4 regions of the Halomonas citrativorans genome follow, and region 2 is predicted to be linked to each of the others. Evidence: predicted binding sites of a transcription regulator. Region 2 holds the regulator's gene; each other region holds the start of a gene.
The links. The regulator LexA, encoded in region 2, represses DNA repair genes until DNA is damaged. The targets are predictions, from matches to a motif close to TACTGTNTANNTANACAGTA.

Region 1: a site for LexA is predicted at 3,203-3,222, ahead of INT20_RS11180 (PA0069 family radical SAM protein). Genes of this name have one in related genera too.
Region 3: a site for LexA is predicted at 2,161-2,180, ahead of INT20_RS11905 (LexA family protein). Genes of this name have one in related genera too.
Region 4: a site for LexA is predicted at 2,845-2,864, ahead of INT20_RS04480 (LexA family protein). Genes of this name have one in related genera too.

What each region holds. Positions count from the first base shown of each region.
Region 1 covers NZ_JABUYX010000010.1:56,212-61,575, forward strand. The annotation lists gene INT20_RS11170 (glutamate decarboxylase) at 1-307, shown strand, start outside; gene gadC (glutamate:gamma-aminobutyrate antiporter) at 406-1,944, shown strand; gene INT20_RS11180 (PA0069 family radical SAM protein) at 2,097-3,182, opposite strand; gene INT20_RS11185 (alkaline phosphatase) at 3,418-4,857, shown strand; gene INT20_RS11190 (hypothetical protein) at 4,977-5,364, shown strand, end outside.
Region 2 covers NZ_JABUYX010000022.1:36,692-42,055, reverse strand. The annotation lists gene INT20_RS15080 (ribonuclease J) at 1-933, opposite strand, end outside; gene purU (formyltetrahydrofolate deformylase) at 1,254-2,108, shown strand; gene lexA (transcriptional repressor LexA) at 2,216-2,893, opposite strand; gene INT20_RS15065 (TetR/AcrR family transcriptional regulator) at 3,159-3,836, shown strand; gene INT20_RS15060 (L,D-transpeptidase) at 3,814-4,341, shown strand; gene nagZ (beta-N-acetylhexosaminidase) at 4,419-5,364, shown strand, end outside.
Region 3 covers NZ_JABUYX010000012.1:44,210-49,573, reverse strand. The annotation lists gene INT20_RS11915 (sodium-dependent transporter) at 1-237, shown strand, start outside; gene INT20_RS11910 (Y-family DNA polymerase) at 396-1,697, opposite strand; gene INT20_RS11905 (LexA family protein) at 1,694-2,137, opposite strand; gene INT20_RS11900 (alpha/beta fold hydrolase) at 2,494-3,393, shown strand; gene INT20_RS11895 (patatin-like phospholipase family protein) at 3,434-4,456, shown strand; gene INT20_RS11890 (Smr/MutS family protein) at 4,514-5,080, opposite strand; gene prmB (50S ribosomal protein L3 N(5)-glutamine methyltransferase) at 5,275-5,364, shown strand, end outside.
Region 4 covers NZ_JABUYX010000002.1:297,040-302,403, forward strand. The annotation lists gene oadA (sodium-extruding oxaloacetate decarboxylase subunit alpha) at 1-270, shown strand, start outside; gene INT20_RS04470 (sodium ion-translocating decarboxylase subunit beta) at 282-1,604, shown strand; partial or broken gene INT20_RS04475 (IMPACT family protein) at 1,678-2,310, opposite strand; gene INT20_RS04480 (LexA family protein) at 2,311-2,748, opposite strand; gene ccmA (cytochrome c biogenesis heme-transporting ATPase CcmA) at 3,017-3,637, shown strand; gene ccmB (heme exporter protein CcmB) at 3,641-4,369, shown strand; gene INT20_RS04495 (heme ABC transporter permease) at 4,384-5,130, shown strand; gene ccmD (heme exporter protein CcmD) at 5,130-5,339, shown strand; gene ccmE (cytochrome c maturation protein CcmE) at 5,329-5,364, shown strand, end outside.

The DNA of each region.
Region 1 (5,364 bases), on a different contig from region 2:
TGGGAACAGCAATGAAGGTATTCCTGCGTTGGCATGGAAGCTGAAAGAGGGAGCAAATATTGGCGGTTATACGCTCTATGACCTGGCCGACAAATTACGCTCGCGCGGCTGGCAAGTCCCTGCTTATTCTATGCCAGCTCACCGTGAAGACTTGGTTATCCAGCGTATCCTTGTTCGTCATGGGGTGAGCTACGATCTAGGCTGCTTGTTAATTGAAGATATGAAGCGAGCACTTCAGCATTTTGAAGATCATCCCGTGGTTAATCCACTATCAGAAGATGAAGCCAGCGGCTTTAATCATTCCTGATTTGAGACTCTTTGGTTGTTAGGGCGGCTAGACATCGCCGCTCTAATTAGCGAATAAAAGAATGACGGATTAATAATTCGTTTCTTCGGGGAATAAATATGGATAATACACAATCGACAGCCGCGCCAAAGCAGCTTTCGTTATTGGGTTTCTTCGCGATAACGGCTTCAATGGTAATGGCGGTATATGAATATCCTACCTTTGCAACATCGGGTTTCTCGTTGGTCTTCTTTCTTATTCTTGGTGGGGTTCTGTGGTTTATTCCGGTAGGGCTTTGCGCGGCAGAAATGGCGACGGTTAAAGGCTGGGAAGAGGGCGGGGTTTTTACGTGGGTATCCAAAACGCTAGGTGAACGATGGGGATTTGCGGCAATCTCCTTTGGCTATTTGCAAATTGCTGTCGGCTTTATTCCTATGCTTTACTTCGTGCTAGGCGCACTCTCTTATATTCTTAATTGGCCTGCACTGAATAGCGACCCGATAGTCAAAACGATTGCGGCGTTGATTATATTGTGGGGATTAGCGTTAACTCAGTTTGGCGGTACCAAGAATACGGCGCGGATTGCAAAGCTAGGCTTTTTTGCAGGTATTCTACTGCCCGCTTTTATCTTAATTGGGCTTGCAGTTTTGTATCTTCGCTCAGGTGCGCCGGTCGCTATTGAAATGAGTGCACAGACGTTTTTCCCCACCTTTGGTAGTATGAGTACCTTGGTAGTGTTTGTCGCTTTTATACTGAGTTATATGGGGGTTGAAGCGTCGGCGACTCATGTCAATGAGATGAAAAACCCTGGTCGTGACTATCCTCTCGCCATGTTATTTCTTATGGTTTCTGCCATTCTCTTAAGTTCTCTCGGTGGGTTGACGATTGCATCTGTTATTCCTCACGAGCAAATCAACTTATCTGCGGGCGTGATGCAAACGTTCAGTGTGTTGATTAACCACTTTGGCAGCCATTTTGAATGGGCTATTCGGATTATTGCTGCGCTGCTATTGCTGGGCGTGCTGGCTGAAATAGCCGCATGGATTGTTGGACCATCACGCGGCATGTTGGTAACCGCGCAGCAGGGTATATTGCCGGCGCGTTTTGCTAAAGTAAACAAGAACGGCGTGCCGGTGGCGTTGGTTATTTCTCAGCTAACCATTACAACTATCGCATTGATTATTCTGACGAATACGGGGGGAGGAAATAATATGTCCTTCCTGATTGCACTAGCGCTAACCGTCGTTATCTATCTGTGCAGCTACTTTATGCTATTTCTGGCTTACATTACCCTTGTTCGAAAACAGCCTGAAAATCAACGTACCTTCAATATCCCTGGCGGTAACAAAATAAAAATTACCGTTGCAGTAGTGGGGTTACTTACTTCTTTAGTTGCTTTTGTCGTCTCCTTCTTCCCTCCCACGGGGTTGCCAGGAAAAGAGTCTAACGAAGTGTATACCGGTTTGCTGATCGGCTGTTTCCTTGTAGTGCTATCGATTCCGTTTATTATTTATGGAGTGCATAATAAAAGCGCTGCGCCAAAAAACCTTAAACTACACCATATCAAGCCCCATACCGCGCCCGAAGGTCACTACTTTATTCATCCCAAAGCCCGCAGTACGCATCACATCACTGTTGATGGAGAAAAGCTGCATTGATGAACCATGGGAGGATGTTTAGAAAGGTCGTCATTAGATTTTAAGCAGAGCTATGACGAATAGCGAAAAACAGTAGTATTAATCACTTAGGCATTTGCTTGGCACTTTCAGTAAGCTGAGAGTATGTCAGGCAAATGCCTTTTTCATGGGCTTTAATAAAAAAGCTCGCCCTGAGCGTTGGGCGGGCGAAAGTCTCGGGTATTCAGCCCTTGCTCGGTACGAGATTGAAAGTTCCACTGGCGGCTGGCGCGATTAAAGCGTTGTGCAATCATATCGGCAAAAATACCTTCGCCGCGAAAGCGCTTACCGAACTGAGCGTCGTAGGCCTTGCCGCCCCGGCATTGGCGAATCAGGCTCATTACCTTGGCCGCACGCTCGGGGTAATGGGCTTCCAGCCGGGCTTCAAAAAGAGGAGCGACTTCATGGGGTAAGCGCAGCAGCATCCAGGACGCCGTTCGTGCGCCAGCACGGCTGGCGGCCTCAAGAATCCGCTCTATTTCATGATCCGTTAATCCGGGGATGACCGGAGAAACAAGCGTTCCGACGGGAATGCCAGCAGTATTCAGCTCACGGATAACTTTTAAACGCGCTTGAGGAGAGGCCGCACGAGGTTCCAGCGTGCGTTTCATATTGGCGTCTAGGCTGGTCAGGCTAATAAATACGCGCACCAGGCGGTGTTCGGCCATCTCAGCCAGCAGATCCATATCCCGTAACACTAACGTGCTTTTGGTCACAATAGTGACTGGATGGCGGCAAGCCAATAATAGCTCAAGCAACTGGCGCGTTAAGTGGCGCTTGGCTTCTAGTGGCTGGTAACAATCGGTATTACCAGAGAGATTGATTGGTCGGCAGACGTATCCAGGCTTGCAAAACTCCTCACTTAATTGCTCCACCAGGCCATTTTTGGCAATCAGCCTGGTTTCAAAATCAAGCCCCGGGGACAGATCCCAATAGGCATGAGAAGGGCGGGCATAGCAGTAAACACAGCCATGTTCGCAACCTCGGTAAGGGTTCAATGAGCGATCAAAAGGCAAGTCTGGCGACCGGTTCCAGGAAAGCGCACTCTTACTGGTTTCTTCGCGTACTTCAGTTGCCCGTGTGGGGGAAGTCTCTTCGCGCCACCATCCGTCGTCTTCTGCCACGCTATGGGTTGGGGCAAAGCGGTTGTGCGGGTCATAGGTTGCCCCGCGGCCTTTGTGCACGGGAGGCCGTATTGGTGATTTGCCGAGAGACGCCATACGCCTGCCTCTTTCTATATTTGTGTATATATATACAGTATATGCGTTGTGACCAAGCGTGCAAGCGTTACTCAGGAGAAACCCGCAATGAACAGTTTTACGGATCGGCTACTGATTGCGATTCATGTTTATTAGAAATAATTGACTTACCTTCATTAGCAGTCATGAAAATGACATTTTTAGGCGCTACGATTTGTTGGATATCAAATTAGCTAAATTTATTTTAGGGATGAAAATGAAGAACTTTACGCGCAACGCACTCACGTTGGCACTGGCATCGGTCATGGCTACGCCGGTATTAGCGCAGGAAAATACAGCTAAGAACGTTATTTTGATGATCACCGACGGTACCGGTATCGAGACGTTCCGTGCGGCAAGTTACTTCCGTCACGGCGCGCTGGGCCATGAAGTTTATGATGAGTTTGACACACAGCTTTTCATGGCAACGCATCCGTTAAACACCTCTACCACGCCCACCAAGAGTGATGACGGTACGGTTACGTTTGAACCAGCCGAGCTCTGGAACGACGAGGCGGTAGATACCGTTTACGAAGGTAGCCTGGGTAACTACAAGGGCTACTTTGCCGGTTACGACTACGCTCGGGCTGATTACACCGACAGCGCGGCAGCGGCAACGGCGCTGGCTTCAGGCCATAAGTCCTATAACAGCGCCATCAACTGGTCCAACGATGATGAGCCGCTTAAGCATATTGGCGAATACACTGTTGATAGCGGCCGCGCTCTGGGTGTTGTCTCATCGGTGCAGGTCTCCCACGCGACGCCTGCCGGTTTCATGGCCCATAACGTAAGCCGCAACGACTATAGAGCCATTGGCCGCGAAATTGTCGATTCTGGCCTTGCCACTGTCGCCATCGGTACCGGGCACCCCTATTACGATGCAGCCGGCGAGCATGTCGATAACCCCGGTGAGAGCGATTTCCGCTTTATCGGTGGCGAAGAGACCTACCAGCGCTTGGTAGGCGGCGAAACGGATTACGCCTTTATCGAAAGCAAGGACGATTTTGAAGCTCTGGCTGCTGGTGAGTTGGATCTTCCCAAGGACAAAGTACTGGGCCTGGTGCAGAACATTCAGACGCTGCAATACAGCCGCCCCGGCGTAACCGGCGGTAATCTACTGGATACGTCACCAAGCCTTGCCACACTGACGGGAGGCGCTTTGAACGTGCTCAATGCCAGTGAAAACGGCAACGAAAATGGCTTTTTCCTGATGGTTGAGGGTGGCGCTGTGGATTGGGCTGCTCACGCTAACAACCTGCCGCGTATTATCGAAGAGCAAATCGACTTCAACGAAGCTGTGGAAGCGGCCGTTGAGTGGGTAGAAAACAACAGTTCCTGGGACGATACCTTGATCATTGTAACGACTGATCACGGTAACGGTTTGCTTCAAGGTCCTGACTCTGATGTGAATGCCTATAGCCCGATCGTTAATCAGGGTGCTGGCGCGCTACCCTTGGTACGTTGGCATTCCGATACCCACACGCGTGAGCTGGTACCGTTGTATGCCCACGGCGCAGGCGCTGAGTTCTTCTTTGACATTGCTCAGGCAGAAGACGGTCTTTCCCGCTATGAAGTAGACGAAGACAGCCACTACTGGATCGACAACACCGACGTATTCCGCGCGGGCCTAAACGCTTTCGGTATCGAAGCTGAATAAATAGGCAAGTATAGCAAGTACAACAGAGCCGCCTTCGGGTGGCTCTGTTCCGTTGGTAACCACTGACTGATATCACTTCGCCAACGACCATCCACTCACTACCCCGAAAAGAGTCAGATATGAAGCTTCATAACACGCTTTCACTGCTGTTAATGACAACACTAGCCAGCACGTCAGCATTTGCACTTAATGCTGAGCGCGCGCCCACCGCCAGTGGTCACGCCTATGCTGAGCCTTATAAAGCCGTTCGCAAAGAGGGCGTTTTACATATTGAAGTACGTTTCGTGACGGACTACCCAGGTTACTCTGGTGAGATCATTTATGACGATATCCCGCTAGATCGAATTGACGGGAAGATCTACGCCGAGTTCGGCGACCAGTCGTTCTCGCTGCTGCGTGAAGATGGAGGTGTGGTCGCGCCAGACAGCTTGCGCCTGAGCTTTAACTACGAACCAGACAAGAACCCACGCGTAGGCACCTGGAAAGCCGATTTTGTCGCCCCCATGC
Region 2 (5,364 bases):
GCCGGGGATAGCTTTGGCAGAGAAAATGACGTTATCGCTAGGCTCAAGGTCAATAAACGGGTGGCGCCCTTGGGCGAGTCGTTGCAGTGCTGCACGAGGCTCACCCTGGCTACCGGTGGCGATAATCACCACTTCATCGGGGGGCAAATAGCCCAAATCATGAGGGGGTACAAGCGCTGGGAAGTCATCCATGTAGCCAAGTCCGCGTGCAATGCTCACCATGCGCTCCATGGATCGCCCCATCAAACTGACCCGACGGCCGCATTGATGAGCCGCCCGGCCAATGGCCAGTACGCGTGCCAGGTTGCTTGCAAAACAGGAGACCACGACGCGGCCCTTGCATTCCTTCAGGCTTTTAGCCAGCGCTTTAGCCACATCGCCTTCACTGCTGGAGTGGCCAGGCAGAGGGGCATTGGTTGAATCACCTACTACTAAATCAATCGGGGCAAGCGCTCGAAAGTGCGCCGCGTTAATGGGCGTGCCAATCAGCGGCTCTGGGTCCAGCTTCCAATCCCCTGTGTGCATTATGCGGTAATCGCCCATCACGATGACCAGCGCGCAGCTTTCAGGGATCGAATGAGTAACCGGCAAATAGCGCACCGAAAAGGGCGCCGTTTCCATTGCTTCGCCCGGCTCGATAATCTTAATCGCGGCGCTACTTAGCTGGTGTTCAGCGAATTTTGCACGTAAGAGACCTGCCGCAAGTGGGGTGGCATAGATAGGGCAGTTCCACTTGGGCCATAACCAGGCAACCGCGCCAATGTGATCTTCATGCCCATGCGTTATAAATAACGCTTGGGGCGTTATGTTCAGTGCCTCGGCGGTGCCCAGGTTAGGTACTTGAAGGGGCGAGTTAGGCAAATCCTGGCGAATCATCATGCCGCAGTCGACCGCGATCCAGTGATCGTCGTATCCATACAGCGTTAGATTCATGCCGATTTCACCACACCCACCCAGCGGCAGTAGGCGCAGAGGTGGGCGGCGGCGAGGACGAAGTTGAACGCGTGGTGGATGCATCGGTTATGAAAAGCCTAAAAAGTAATGCCTTAACTATACGGGAAGGCAGGGGCGGCTAACAATGACCCCCGACATTAGATAACGGTGCTTCGTTAATAGGGTTCCGGTACACTAGGCAGCCGTTATTTACGGCGTCGCTATTTAGCCGCTGTTTGCGGCGCCGTTGCACTATGCCAATAGACGATGCCAATAGTGGTTTGTCATTTGTATTTCGTAGGTCGTCAAGAGTACTTCACATGTCTCATTATTACCGTTTAGTCGTTTCCTGCCCCGATCAGGTGGGTATTGTTGCCCGTGTGTCTGGATTTATTGCTCAACAAGGCGGCTCTATCACCGAGGCCAGTCAGCATTCTGACTTGCAAACGGGCCGCTTTTTTATGCGTTATGAGATATTGGCCGATTCGCTTGGCATGTCCGTTGAAACATTACGCAGCGCCTTTGAGCCAATTGCTCAAGAGTTTTCCATGCAGTGGGCGCTAATGGATACTCAAAAGCGTCGGCGCGTCATCCTCATGGTCTCCCGTGAGTCTCACTGCCTGGTGGATTTACTTTACCGTTGGCAGGCAGGTGAGCTGGATTGTGATATCGCCGGTGTGATTTCTAATCACGAAGACATGCGCTCAATCGCTGAGTGGTACGGTATTCCTTATCACCATGTGCCGGTGGACCCGAATAATAAGGAAGAGTCGTTTACTCAGGTGCAGGAGCTTATTGATAACGCGCGAGCGGACTGTATTGTATTGGCGCGCTATATGCAGATTCTGCCCCCGTCGTTGTGTGAGCGCTATGCTGGGCAGGTGATTAATATTCACCACAGCTTCTTGCCTTCATTTGCCGGCGCCAAGCCTTACCATCAGGCTTATGAGCGCGGCGTAAAGCTAATTGGCGCGACGTGCCACTACGTGACGGAGGAGTTGGATGCCGGGCCGATTATTGAGCAGGACATTCATCGTGTGAGCCATTGCCATACGCCAACTGACCTGGTTCGCTTTGGGCGCGATGTAGAAAAAGCCGTATTGGCGCGAGGCCTGCGCTGGCATCTGGAGGACCGCGTTTTGATCCACGGCAATAAGACCGTTGTCTTTAGCTAAGCGTTTTAAAAACTGTTTAAGCTGAACCAGTAACAAAACAAGGGGGTGGTCATGAAAATGGCCACCCCCTTGATGCTTTTAAAATCCGATTTTACGCAAACGGCTTATTAGCCTAGCGCTTGGCCATTACCGCCACGGATGACGCCTACACCTACGCCTTCAATATCCAGGGATTGGGTTCGCAGGTCGATTTCAATCGGTGCAAAATCAGCGTTTTCCGCAATCAGCATGACCTGATGCCCTTGGCGTTGAAAGCGTTTTACGGTGACTTCATCTTCCAGCCGCGCAACGACGATTTGCCCGTCACGTACACGATCAGTGCGGTGCACCGCCAGTAAATCGCCTTCCAGGATGCCCACATCCTTCATGGATAAACCGCGTACTCGCAGGAGGTAGTCGGCTTTAGGGGTGAAATATTCCGCGGGTAGCGGGCAGTAACGGTCAATATGCTCCGCTGCAAGGATCGGGCTGCCAGCGGCCACTTCACCAATAACTGGCAAGCCCATCGGCGGAAGATCATTGCTGTTGGCTGCAACGGTGGCGGGTAATTCGCTAACGTCCTGAGCTTCCTGGTTGGGGAGGCGAATCCCCCGCGACGTATTGCGAATAATCCGGATAACGCCTTTACGCTCAAGAGCACGTAAATGCTCTTCAGCGGCATTGGGGGATTTAAAGCCCAAGGCCTTGGCAATTTCGGCGCGGGTGGGAGGGTAGCCGAATTCACCCATGGTTTTTACTATAAAATCAAAAACATGTTGCTGACGTGCTGTGAGTGGCCGCGACATACCAAACTCCATAAACAATAAAAGACAGTCGGTATCTGTCTGCTTGATCAGTATGTGTTTAAGTATACAGTATGTTGCTCTATCCAGTACATGGTTAAAAAAGCAGCTTGTTAAAACACTGTCTGTGAGCGGTAAGACGTTTGAATTAACGCTAATGTGCAGGGTAGCCAATTAAAAAAATCGGTGAATAAGGGTGATTGAGCCTGATTAAGATATGACTTACTATTCTGGCATGTTTTAAACACTCGTTTCTCCGGAGGCCATAATGGCACAATCTGACACGGTGTCACGCATTCTGGATACCGCTGAGGTGCTGTTTGCAGAGCGTGGCTTTGCTGAAACGTCACTGCGTAACATTACCAGTAAAGCGCGAGTAAACCTGGCGGCTGTTAATTATCATTTTGGTTCCAAGAAAGCCCTTATCCAAGCCGTATTCTCGCGCTATCTAGACCCGTTTACTCAGCGTTTTCATGGTGCGCTCGATGAGCTTGAAGCCCACTACGCCGATCGTGCCATCCCCCTGGAAGAGCTGCTTGAAACAATGGCCACCACGGTGCTGGCAGTGCCTGCTGAACGGGATAGTTTGAAAGTCTTCATGCGCTTATTGGGATTAGCCTATAGCCAAGCGCAGGGGCATTTACGGCGCCATATTCAAGAGCAATATGGGGATGTGTTTACCCGCTTTACCGGGCTTGTGCGTAAGGCGACCCCTGATTTACCCGATGCCGAGCGTTTTTGGCGGCTGCACTTTATGTTGGGTACGGTCATTTTCACCTTGTCGGGGCTGGATGCGCTACGTGATATCGCCTCCAAGGATTATCAGGAGCAGGTGACTGTGCGTGATTTAGTGCGACGCTTGCGCCCTGTGGTCGTTGCCGCCATGAATGCTCCACTGCCGCAAGAGGTTGAAGGAGCGCAGCATGCGAACGCCCCTGTTAGCTGAGTTGCCACCTAAAAAAGGCGGCTGGATCGAAATTGATACCGGCGCACAAATCCTGCGCTGGTGGCAGGGTCAAACACCAGACTTTGAGTGCGCTATCTCTACTGGAGGCGCTGGCGTTGGCCAGCAAGAAGGAAGTGGCCAAACGCCGCATGGCTGGCACTATGTTCGCGCGGCAATTGGCCATGAACAGCCGGTCAATGCGGTATTTAGAGGCAGGCGTTTTACCGGTGAAATTTTCTCAAGTGACTTGGCCGACGCTCATCCGACACGTGACTGGATTTTGACGCGTATTTTATGGCTGTGTGGGTTAGAGCGAGGATTTAACCGTGCAGGCACGGTTGACTCTCAGCGCCGCTATATTTATGTACACGGAACGCCGCCCGATCAACCGATGGGCAAACCTGCTTCACATGGCTGTGTTCGTATGCGCAACGAGGACCTGCTTTATATCTTTGAGCGCGCCGTGCCTGGAACGCCTGTTTGGCTACATGGCAGCCATCTGTAATGGCCTTACGCAGAGGCTTTTTTGACTCTGTGCGTTGATCGTCTAAAATCATCGGCCCTTTTGTTGGATCCCTGCTAATGACTCAACCTATTGGCCCGGTCATGCTCGACCTGGAAGGGCCTGAATTATCCAATGCTGAAAAGCGCTTGCTGCTTGAACCTGCTGTCGGTGGCGTGATTTTGTTTGCCCGTAATGTGGAAGACGCCTACCAGGTGCGCAAGCTGTGTAGCGATATAAGGCGCATACGGGGCGATCTTTTATTGGCGGTTGACCAAGAGGGTGGCCGCGTACAGCGTATCAAAAAAGGGCTTACCCGCTTACCGGCCATGGCCCGGATTGGTGAGCGTTATGCTCAAGACCCTGAAGAAGGCCGCTCTCTCGCCATGGACGCAGGTTGGTTGCTTGGCATGGAAATGGCCGCCTGTGGGCTGGATTTAAGCTTTGCACCAGTGCTTGATGTGGATAGCGGGATTTCTAGCGTCATCGGCGACCGTAGTTTCAGTGGTGACCCTGAGCACGTTGCTCAATTAGGCGCCGCTTTTGTTGAGGGCTTACATCAGGCGGGCATGGGCGCTGTGGGTAAACACTTCCCTGGTCACGGCGGCGTAGCCGCGGATTCCCATGTCGCACTGCCCATTGATGAGCGTTCAATGGAGGCAATTAAACAGCGCGACCTTGTCCCCTTTGAACAGCTAGCCCCCCAGCTTGATGGCATCATGCCCGCGCATGTCATTTATCGAGCATTTGATACACGCCCGGCGGGCTTTTCGCCCAGTTGGTTGGGGATGCTGCGTGAATCGCTGGGCTTTAAAGGCTGTATTTTTTCAGATGATTTAAGTATGGCAGGTGCTCACGAAGCGGGCTCGCCACGCGAGCGTGCCGCTGCTGCACTCGCCGCTGGCTGCGATATGTTGCTGGTGTGTAACGACCGTGCCGCTGCGCTTGAGGTCGTTGAAGCCAGCCAGGGCATCGCCAATAAGCGCCCTGCGAAACTCCGCTATGGCCGTGCACGACCTGATTTGG
Region 3 (5,364 bases), on a different contig from region 2:
AAGAGTGAAACGTTCCGCGACGAGCTAGGGCTCTCGCCTCTGCCCTATACGCTATGGCTTGCCATGGTGCGTTATGTCAGCCCGCTGGGTATTTTGGTTATTTTCGCTGATGCATTAGGGCTGTTTACCGTTACCTTTTCAGTTCATTGGCCGTGGTTGTTGGCTATCCTGCTGATCATGATGGCGCTGGGCGAGTGGTTGAGCCCTCGCCTGCGTCAGGCGTTAACGACACGCTAACGGATTCTCTCCAGCCAACGCTGCTGCTGAGCAATGAGTGACGGCTCATCCAGCGGCGTTTGGCAGGTGATTTGAGTCTCTTCCTGAGATCGTAGTTGAGACAGGAGCTGAGACAGGAGCTGAGACAGTAGTTGAGATCGTAATTGAGATAGCAGCGGTTACTTGCGTAAAGCAGATTGCTTGATAGCACCAGGATGGGTGCCTGCCTTCATCAACTCATCCCAGCGTGTGGTGTAGCGGCCTGAGCGGTGCCCGCAGCGTAGCTGCCAGGCGGCATCGGCATCCGTCATACCAAAGCTGATGGTGCCTTGCCCCATGCGCTGATTGATATTATCCAGGGTGGCCATTAAGTAAGGGTATCGGTTCCGCGGTGGTTGATGTAGCAACGAGAGCTGGTGCTGCTCGGCATCAACCAGATCCAGCAGCATCACACCTGCCTTCATAAACCGGTAGCCTGGCCGGTAAACCTGTTCAATCCCTTGGTGAACGGCCTCAAGAATTGTGCGCGTATCATCGCTGGGTGAGGGCAGGGGCACCATGGCGTGAGGAGAATACTGGGGTTGGTCTCGGCGGTGGCGGTTGGTGTTTAAAAAAATCATCACGGCTCGCGTTAGGCTGCGCTGCTGACGGAGTTTTTCGGCGCTGCGCTGGGCATGTTGGCGTAACGCGTTATGTACTTCTGTTTTACTGCCGGTTGATTGGCCGAATGAGCGCGACGTCATAATGCGGTGGCGCGGTTGATCCAGCGCATTCATCTGCAGGCAGGGCGTACCGCGCAGCTCCAGCGCCGTGCGGGCCAGCACTACCGAAAAATGTTTGCGCAGTAGCCGAAGGTCAGCCTCACGTAAGTCCCAAGCGGTATTAATATTACTGATCGCTAACCGCTCAGCAATCCGGCGCCCAACGCCCCATACGCTGCCCACCGGTGTCTGTTTAAGCAGGGCGGTCGTTGCCGCATCTTTTCCCGTCAGCAGGCACACGCCTTGATAGTGAGTCGCCTGCTTGGCCAAGTGGTTGGCAAGCTTCGCCAGCGTATGCGTAGGGGCCAGCCCGACGCATACCGGCAGGCCTAAATGACGCCGAATCCGCCGACGCAGCCATTCGCCCAGGGTTTGGCACTGCTGGTTGCTGAACGCCTCTAGGTAAATAAACATTTCATCAATGGAGTACGGCGACACGGCTGGGCAGGTATCACGCAGTAGCTGGCACAGCCTGGCCGACATATCGCCATACAGCTCATAGTTGGATGACTTGAGGTAAATGTCACCACGCTTACGCAGGCTTTCGAGCTTAAACGATGGCATGCCCATGGGGATGTCCATGGCTTTCATCTCGGCAGAGCGGGCGATGATACAGCCGTCGTTGTTCGACATAACGCCAACCGGTTTGCCTTCCAGCGCAGGATCAAACACACGCTCACAACTGACGTAAAAGTTGTTGGCATCGACCAGGCCAATCATCGGACATACTCATGAATGACGGCACGCACTACTCCCCATAGCTGGCACTCGGTGCCTTCCAAAGGAAGCGGCGGGTAGTGAGGATGCGCGGAGCAGAGATGCGGCGTATTTTGGTAGAGGGCGTAGCGCTTAATCAGCACTTCCTCTTCAAACATGGCAACCAGAATGTGCCCTAGCCGAGGCTTAATGCTGCGGTCAACGACCAGCAGGTCGCCATCAAAAATCCCCCAGCCTTCCATACTGTCACCAGCGGCGGAAAGGTAGAACGTCTGGGTAGGGTTTTTTATTAACCGCGTGTTGAGATCGAGCGTACGCGGTTCGTAATCCTGCGCTGGTGATGGAAAGCCGCTAAAGCCCGCACGGCCTTGTAACGATGAAAAAGGCAACGGCTGAGACGTTAACGGCAAGGTGGGCACGAGCGTCGATGGAGGCAACGACATCGTCGGCATCCTCACTGAATGTAATGTGTATGTATATACAGTATTTATTCGTGAGGTTTAAATTGCAAGCGTTGAGCGGCGATTAGGCAAGCCTAGCGCGCTAGCCACAACCCCACGACGATGGCACTAACAACAGCAATAAAAAAAACAAGGTTACGGGCGCGTGTATCGCGGCGTGGTTTCATGGCAGCACCATTAGCAAGAGTTGGGTAAAAGCGACGGAAGAATTGCGCCTGGCATGGTAACGTTTGTTACTGATACCGTCATCCAGACATTGCCTGAACGCTGAATTCAGGAACATTAAAGGCGTCGCGTTATTTGCCAACGAGATGGCCGCTTCATCAGGAAAACAACCTATGTGTGAACCAACCCTCCAACCCGCGTCTCGACACTTCGCGCAGCCGCTGGTGCTTGCGCAAGGGCGCTTGGCCGCACTGGGCTGGGGCCGCGTGGATGCACCTGTCTGGCTGGCGCTACACGGCTGGCTGGATAACGCGGCAAGCTTTAGCCGCTTGGCACCGCTTTTGGCAGATGCGCTGGATATCCGCGTGGTAGCCATTGATTTTCGCGGCCATGGGCACTCCCAGCATGCCGCTTTCGGAAGCGACTATGCGTTGTGGGATTACTGCCACGACGTGCTTGATGCGCTGGACGCACTGGGTATTGAACAGGCTTCTTTACTGGCCCACTCCATGGGCGCAGCGGTTGCCTGCCTATTGGCCGCTGCTATGCCGGAGCGTATTGCCCGGTTAACCTTGATTGACGGGCTGGGGGCATTGAATACGCCTGCGGAAGAAACCGCCAGCCAGTTGCGCAAAGGGCTTATTGCCCATCGTCGCCCGCTTTCCCGCCCACCACGCTATGCTGATATCGAAAGTGCGGTTGCCGCGCGGGTAGCCGGTGGCGTCACCACGCTGGATAGCGTAACGGCGATGCCGTTGGTTGAGCGTAATACGCAAGCAACTGCCGATGGCTATCTACAAATGCGTACGGATAGTCGACTGCTAAAACCCTCTCTGGTGCGCTTTACCCCTGAGCAGGTACTGGCTCTGTTAGCGTGTATTCAGGCGCCGGTACTACTGATTGAAGGCGAGCAGGGTATTTTAGGAAAGCGTGCCTGGGCCGAGCAGGCGCGCTTGGCGGTTAATGATCTGACCCGCCATGTGTTGCCTGGTGGGCATCATCTACATTTGGAATCTAAAGCGGTTGCCGCTGTGGCGGAACTCGCCACCGCTCACTGGGAGGCAGCCGTGTAAAACGCTTATACGGTCGGCTCAAGAGCAATAGGAATAGCCAATGAATCAACTGACGCACGCGGGTAGCGGGAAAAAAGTGGCTTTGGTGTTGGGCAGTGGCGGGGCGCGCGGTTATGCCCATATCGGTGTCATTGAAGCCCTGGAGGCACGAGGCTTTGAGATTATTTCAGTGGCGGGATGCTCCATGGGCGCCCTGATTGGTGGCATCTACGCTTCTGGCAAACTGCCCGAGTATCGGGAGTGGGTCTGTAATCTCGATTATCTGGATGTGCTAAAGCTGGTGGATGTGACCTGGAGCCCGATGGGTGCCATGCGTGCCAATAAGGTGATGAGTAAGTTGGAGGCGTTGGTAGGCGATGTGCTCATTGAGGATTTGCCTATTCCGGTGACGACGGTGGCGACTGACCTGGTTCGCCAGCGCGAAGTGTGGTTTCAAAATGGCCCGTTACTGCGCGCCATTCGCGCCTCTATCGCCATTCCAGGCGTCATTACGCCGGTCAATGTTGGTGACCAGGTGTTGGTCGATGGCGGGCTGCTTAACCCGCTGCCTATCATGCCGGTTATTTCTGCCCACGAAGCAGACCTGGTAATTGCGATTAACGTAACGGCACATAGCCCGCAGCCGGTATCACTGGAAGAACTCCTGCCCCGTGAGCACGAGGAAAATGATAGCAGAACGGCGCAAGAGCGTGACCGTGATGAAAAAATTGGCGGCTGGATGAGCGACGTGCGCCAAGCCACCCTGCGTTTATGGGAGGGGCTTGGCAGCAGTGAAGAAGACAGCGGCGTGGAAGCTGGCGCTGAAGAGAGTGTTGAGACGCGAGGCAAGCGCGAGTGGAGCAAGCTCGATATGATTTTAGAGTCGTTTGATATTACCCAAGCGGCCCTGGCAAAATACAAAATTGCCGGTTATCCGCCAGATATATTGATCGAGATTCCCAAGACGGTATGCAGCACGTATGAGTTTCATCGCGCCAAAGACTTGATCCGCCTGGGGCGGCATTTGGCCGATGAGGCGCTGGAGCGGCGCATGCCCAGCATTGCCTCGGATGCGACAGAGTGAGGCAGCGAGCCACTGGAAAAGTGCCAGTAGAGCAGTGAAGAGAGCGGTTGAGCGGCGTTACGCCCCGCGCTTACGCAGCAATATATAGACCGCTCCGGTGCCGCCATCAATATCAATGGCCGAGCAAAAGGCCAGCACCCCCGGCCATTCGCGTAACCAGGTATTGGTGTGGCTCTTAAGCACCGGAAAATCTGAAGTGGTGCCCCACGCCTTGCCGTGAACCACCAGCACGCAGCGTAGCCCTTGGCTTGATGCATCGCGCAAGAAGCTTTCAAGCTCCGCGCGGGCTTCTTCAAGCGTGTAGCCGTGCAGGTCAAGCCCCGCCTGCCACTCGGTTTGGCCACGCTTTAACTGGCTGAAGGTACGCCAGGGTAAATCGGGCACGCTAAACTCAAGGTACTCAGACGGGCGCACGGCCTCGACCCGGCCATCCGATGTGCGGCCGCTGGCTTGTACTGTGCTGTTTTGAACCGCCGCATTACGCCGTGCCTGTTGGGCTTCATCATTGCGCTTGGGCTTGCCGGGGTCGGCTTGATTATGTGCAATACGGCGTACGCCCGCTGCTTGCAGCGCCTGGCGAAAAGCGCTGATATCGTCATCGTTGGGCAGGTGGCGTCGCGTCATATCAAGCTCAAAGTGTGAAAAGGAAGAAAGAGTAAAACAAGAAAGCATATAAAGTGCCGACAGTATAGCGAGCTGAGCGGCGCTGTGAACCGGGCGGCGTCAAAGGTACAATCTTTACAGGTACAATCTTTTCTTTATCAATGAGTGTAGCCGCATGTGGCTGCATGGATGGTTTTCGTTTATCAGGAGTCGCTGTGACCACGCACCTCAATGCTGAGACCTCTCACTCAACCCTTTCGTTGCCGGATACGGCGTTGGTGAGCGATCTTTTTACACTACGCGAC
Region 4 (5,364 bases), on a different contig from region 2:
GGCCAGGTGCAAGAGCAGTCGGCTGCGCCTGCGGCGAGCCCCGCCCCGGCGGCCAGCCGTGGTGAAGCCATAGAAGCACCGCTTGCTGGCAATATCTTCAAGGTGAATGTGCGCCCTGGCGACCAGGTAGCGGATGGGGAAGTGGTCATCATTCTTGAAGCTATGAAAATGGAAACCGAAATTCGCGCCAGCAGTGCCGGCACGGTATCGAAAGTCAATGTTAGTGAAGGCGACAGCGTAGCTGTTGGCGACGTACTGATTGAGCTTTAAGGGCCTCGGGAATGGATAAGCTAGTCACGTTATGGGAGGGCTCGGGGCTTTATAACCTTGAGCTTGGCCAAGTGGTCATGATCGGGGTCGGGCTGCTGCTGCTCTATTTGGCGATCCATAAGAAATTTGAGCCGCTGCTGTTGGTGCCGATTGGTTTTGGGGGGATTCTTGCCAATATTCCCGAAGCTGGCCTTGCGATTTCAGCGCTGGACCAGGCCATTGAGGTTGGCAAGCCTGCCGTGCTTCAGCAGGTTGGTGCCGCGCTGGGCGTAATGCTGGATCCTTTGGCAGGTATTGATGCGTGGCGTGAAACGCTCAAAGTAGTTGCCCATGGTGAGGTAGCGCCAGAGCAGCTGCGTGCCGCTAAGGATATTGCGACAAGCGTCGGTTACAGCAATGGCATGCTGTATAACTTCTATTCAGTGGCCATTGCATCGGGTATCGCGCCGCTGTTGATCTTTATGGGCGTGGGTGCCATGACTGACTTTGGCCCGCTGCTTGCCAACCCTCGTACGCTGTTTCTAGGTGCTGCGGCCCAGTTTGGTATTTTCGCCACGCTGTTTGGTGCTGTTGTGCTGACCTCCATGGGCATCATGGACTTCTCGCTGAACCAGGCGGCAGCGATCGGGATTATCGGCGGCGCCGATGGGCCAACGTCTATCTATGTGTCCAGCGTGCTTGCGCCAGAGCTATTGGGTGCTATCGCGGTGGCGGCCTACGCGTACATGGCGCTGGTGCCGTTAATCCAGCCACCTATTATGCGGCTGCTAACCACTAAAAAAGAGCGTCAGATAAAAATGACGCAGCTGCGCCCCGTCTCCAGGCTGGAAAAAGTGATTTTTCCTCTCATGCTGTTGATCCTGGTCGCGCTGTTTCTACCCGACGCAGCACCGCTTCTGGGGATGTTTTGCTTTGGTAATTTGATGCGCGAATGCGGCGTGGTAGAGCGGCTTTCGGATACCGCCCAGAACGCGCTGATCAACATCGTGACGATCGTTCTAGGGCTTTCTGTTGGCTCAAAGCTGATGGCGGAAAGCTTCTTGACGGTGGAAACCCTCGGGATTCTAGGGCTGGGTATTGTGGCCTTCGGAATTGGTACCGCCGCCGGCGTGTTAATGGCCAAGCTGATGAACCTAATGAGCCGTATGCCGATTAATCCGCTGATAGGTGCTGCCGGGGTATCCGCTGTGCCTATGGCGGCGCGTGTAGCTAATAAGGTCGGTCTGGAATCCAATCCGCATAACTTCTTGTTGATGCATGCGATGGGTCCAAACGTGGCAGGGGTAATTGGTTCTGCCGTGGCTGCCGGGGTAATGATTAAATATTTGGGATAAATAGACAGGATTGACGGGGAAGCAGAAGTGCCCCATGCACGGCTTACGGTTTACTCCGTAAGCCGTTTTTGGTTCAGGGGGCGGGGGCGTTTACTGGGGTAACGTCCAGCGTGCACTTTAGGCGATTTTCCAAGGGGGAAAGGTCGAACGTATGGTCGCGGGGCCAGCCAATGGTGAGCTGAACACCTTCGCCATCGTAGTTGACGTGTTCAATGGGGATGGCCTTTTCGTCGCACCAGGCGCGGGCGATAGCCTCGCTGGCAAAGGTAAGGCGTAGCGTGTAGGCGTCTCGCTCAATCACTTCACGCGTCGGTAAGGTTTCCAACGCATGGCTGATGGCTTGAGCGTAAGCCCGTGCCAGCCCGCCGGTGCCTAGCTTGGTGCCGCCGAAGTAGCGCGTCACGACACCGCCGATTTCACCCATTTGGCTGCCTTGAAGTACCTGGTACATTGGCCGACCGGCCGTGCCGCCAGGCTCGCCATCATCGGAAAAACCAATCAGTGTTTGCTACCCGGGCGGCCCAGCAATATAAGCCGTACAGTGATGGCTGGCATTGGGGTGAGCAGCTCTTTCCGCTTCAAGAAGTGCACTAAAAGCGGCCACATCTGGCGCATGGCATAGCCACGCCAGAAACTGGCTTTTTTCGACCTCTATCTCGGCGGTATGCCACTGCGAGGCAGCTAAATCAGGAACTTGATAACGCAATCAGTGCTCCATAAGGCCATAAGAATTGGCAGCAAGGTCGTTGGCACTATCCTGCGCCACACCCATTACCATTCCTAACACTTGAATATCGCGATTGTGCAAAAAGAGATCCGGCGCTTGGGTGTCGGCAGGCCATAAATGTACGCCAAAGCGACTGATCGAGAGCTGCTTCAACGCAACAGGCTGCTGATTGATGTGAGCGACGGCGGTTTCTTCGTGGGTATCGCATTGAAAACGCCGAATAATAATGACATCTCCATCAAACAAGTTGCAATCACGCATTCGGTTACCACGTATTTTTAGGGCGTAGGTATTGTGGCGCGTTCTGCGTGGTGCTGTTTTAAAGGCGCGTGCCGATTGAATGCCTTTAGGTGCGCAGGACGCGCTGCTCAATACGGTAGAACCGGCGTGAGTTGGTGCTGACATCGATATATTCATAGGAAATTCTCCAATGCAGCGCCCTTTCCCTAGGCGTTTAGTAGTGGCAAGCCAGCAGGTTGTTGGCATGTCTTTTCATACAGTGTTTTAGTATACAGCTGTTTTTGCATACAGTGGTAGTGCTGTTTTTATCCAGTGCCTTTGGCTATTCAAAATGCTGGTCCCGTCGGCACGCTTGGTGCATTCTCACGGCCGCTGCGATTGGCTGGAGATAACGTGGCTTTCCGTGTAGAGTTTTGGCTAACTATCAACCTGTTGGGAGACACCTTTGAGCCTGTGCCTGCAAGCACGACAACTAGCCTGTGAGCGTGATGGGCGCTGGCTATTTGAAGGGCTCGATCTCACGATTCGCAGCGGTGACATCGTTCGAATTGAAGGCCCCAATGGCAGCGGCAAGACCACGCTGTTAAAGCTGCTGGCAGGTCAACTGAGTGATTACCAAGGCGAGCTTTTCTGGAACGGCGCGCCACTTCGCAAGGTGCGTGAACATTATCTGGCCAACCTGCTGTATCTGGGGCATTCGCCAGGCATCAAGGCTGGGCTTTCACCGCTTGAAAACCTGGCCTGGTACCAGGCGCTAAGCGGCGAGCGGGGGAATGAATCGCAGCGCCTGAGCGCTTTGGAGCAAGTAGGGCTTGGCGGTTTTGAGGACGTATTGGCCGGCCAGCTTTCGGCGGGTCAGCAGCGCCGTGTGGCGTTGGCCCGGTTAACGCTGACGCGCCGTCCACTCTGGGTGCTTGACGAGCCGTTTTCCGCCATTGACCACCAAGGCGTAGCCGCGCTTGAAGCGCAGCTTTCAGCTCATGCTCAAGCCGGGGGGAGCATTCTGGTAACCACTCACCATGGGCTGAATGCTTCGCCCGCCGCTCGCTGTATTCAACTGGGGTAGACAATGACGCAGGGGCAGAAGGCGACCACTACACTACTTGAAACGCCGGTGCCGGGCGGGCTGTGGATCGCCTTTACCGCTACCCTGAAGCGTGATGTAACACTGATGTTCAGACGCCGCGGCGAGCTGTTCAATCCGCTGGTCTTCTTCGCGCTGGTGATAACGCTGTTCCCAATCGGCATTTCACCCGACCGCGCCGTACTTGCGCTGATCGCGCCAGGTCTTTTGTGGGTAGCGGCACTTCTGGCGGCGCTTTTGTCGCTGGATAGCCTGTTTCGCACCGATTATGACGACGGCAGCCTTGAGCAGATGCTGCTCGCGCCTCAGCCGCTAGCCGCGCTTAGCCTGGCCAAGGTGCTGGCCCACTGGTTGTTGACCGGGCTGCCGCTGGCACTGGTCGCGCCGCTTCTGGGTGTGATGCTGGCCCTGCCTCCGGGCAGCTACGCGGTGCTTGCGCTTTCGCTTTTACTGGGCAGTGCCAGTTTGAGCCTGCTTGGCGCGATTGGTGCGGCGTTGACCGTCGGTATCGCGCGAGGCGGTGTACTGCTGTCGCTGCTTATACTGCCGCTGTATATACCGGTGCTTATTTTTGGGGTCGGGGCGGTGCAGGCTGCTGTCATCGGTGAAGGTGTCGCGGCGCACCTGGCCATGCTCGGGGCCCTGCTGGCCGCGTCGCTACTGTTGGCTCCCTGGGCGATTGCCGCCTCGCTACGCATCAGTATCAACGGTTGAGGACAGAACACGCCATGTGGACCTTTATTCATAAATGGGGCTCTCCCAAATCGTTTTATGCAATGAGTGCAAAGGTGCAGCCCTGGTGCTGGGCAGTCTCCCTGGTACTCATTGCGACCGGTACGGTATGGGGGTTAGCCTTTGCACCCACCGAGGTGAATCAGGGGCAGGGCGATAGCTTCAGGATCATTTATGTCCACGTGCCCGCCGCCTTTCTTGCCCAGTCGGTGTTTGTTTCGATGGCGGCGGCGAGCCTTGTCTTCATGGTATGGAAGATCAAGGTGGCGGATATGGCCGCGACAGTTATGGCGCCGTTTGGGGCGGTGATGACGTTTGTGGCGCTTTTTTCCGGGGCGGTGTGGGGTGTCCCCACCTGGGGCACTTGGTGGATGTGGGATGCCCGACTGACCTCCATGCTGATTCTGTTGTTCCTGTTTCTGGGTGTGATCGCCCTGCGCAGTGCTTTTGCCCGTCGTGAGGGGGGATCAAAAGCGGCTTCGGTACTGGCCATGGTTGGGGTCATCAATATTCCGATTATCAAGTACTCGGTGGACTGGTGGTTTACGCTCCACCAGTCGGCGACCTTTACGTTGACGTCGCGGCCCCTCATGCCCACGGAAATGTGGCTGCCGTTACTGATCATGGTGCTGGGCTTCTACTGTTTTTTTATCGCTCTTACACTGATGCGTACGCGGAGTGAAATCCTGCGTCGGGAAATTGATAAGCGCTGGGTCAGGGATTTGATCAGGGAGGCGCGGTAATGGCATTTACATCGTTTGGCGCGTTCTTGGCCATGGGCGGACACGGACCTTACGTGTGGGCGGCCTGGGGCGTCACGGCACTTTTGATGGTTGCCTGCATCATTCATGCTCGTTTTGAGCGCCGCCAACTGGCCAGTGCTGTAAAACGCCGTGCCCGGCGTGGTGACCGTCATCCACCCCATCAAACGAGACATGCTGATGACACCTAAACGTCGCCAGAAGCTGGTGATCATT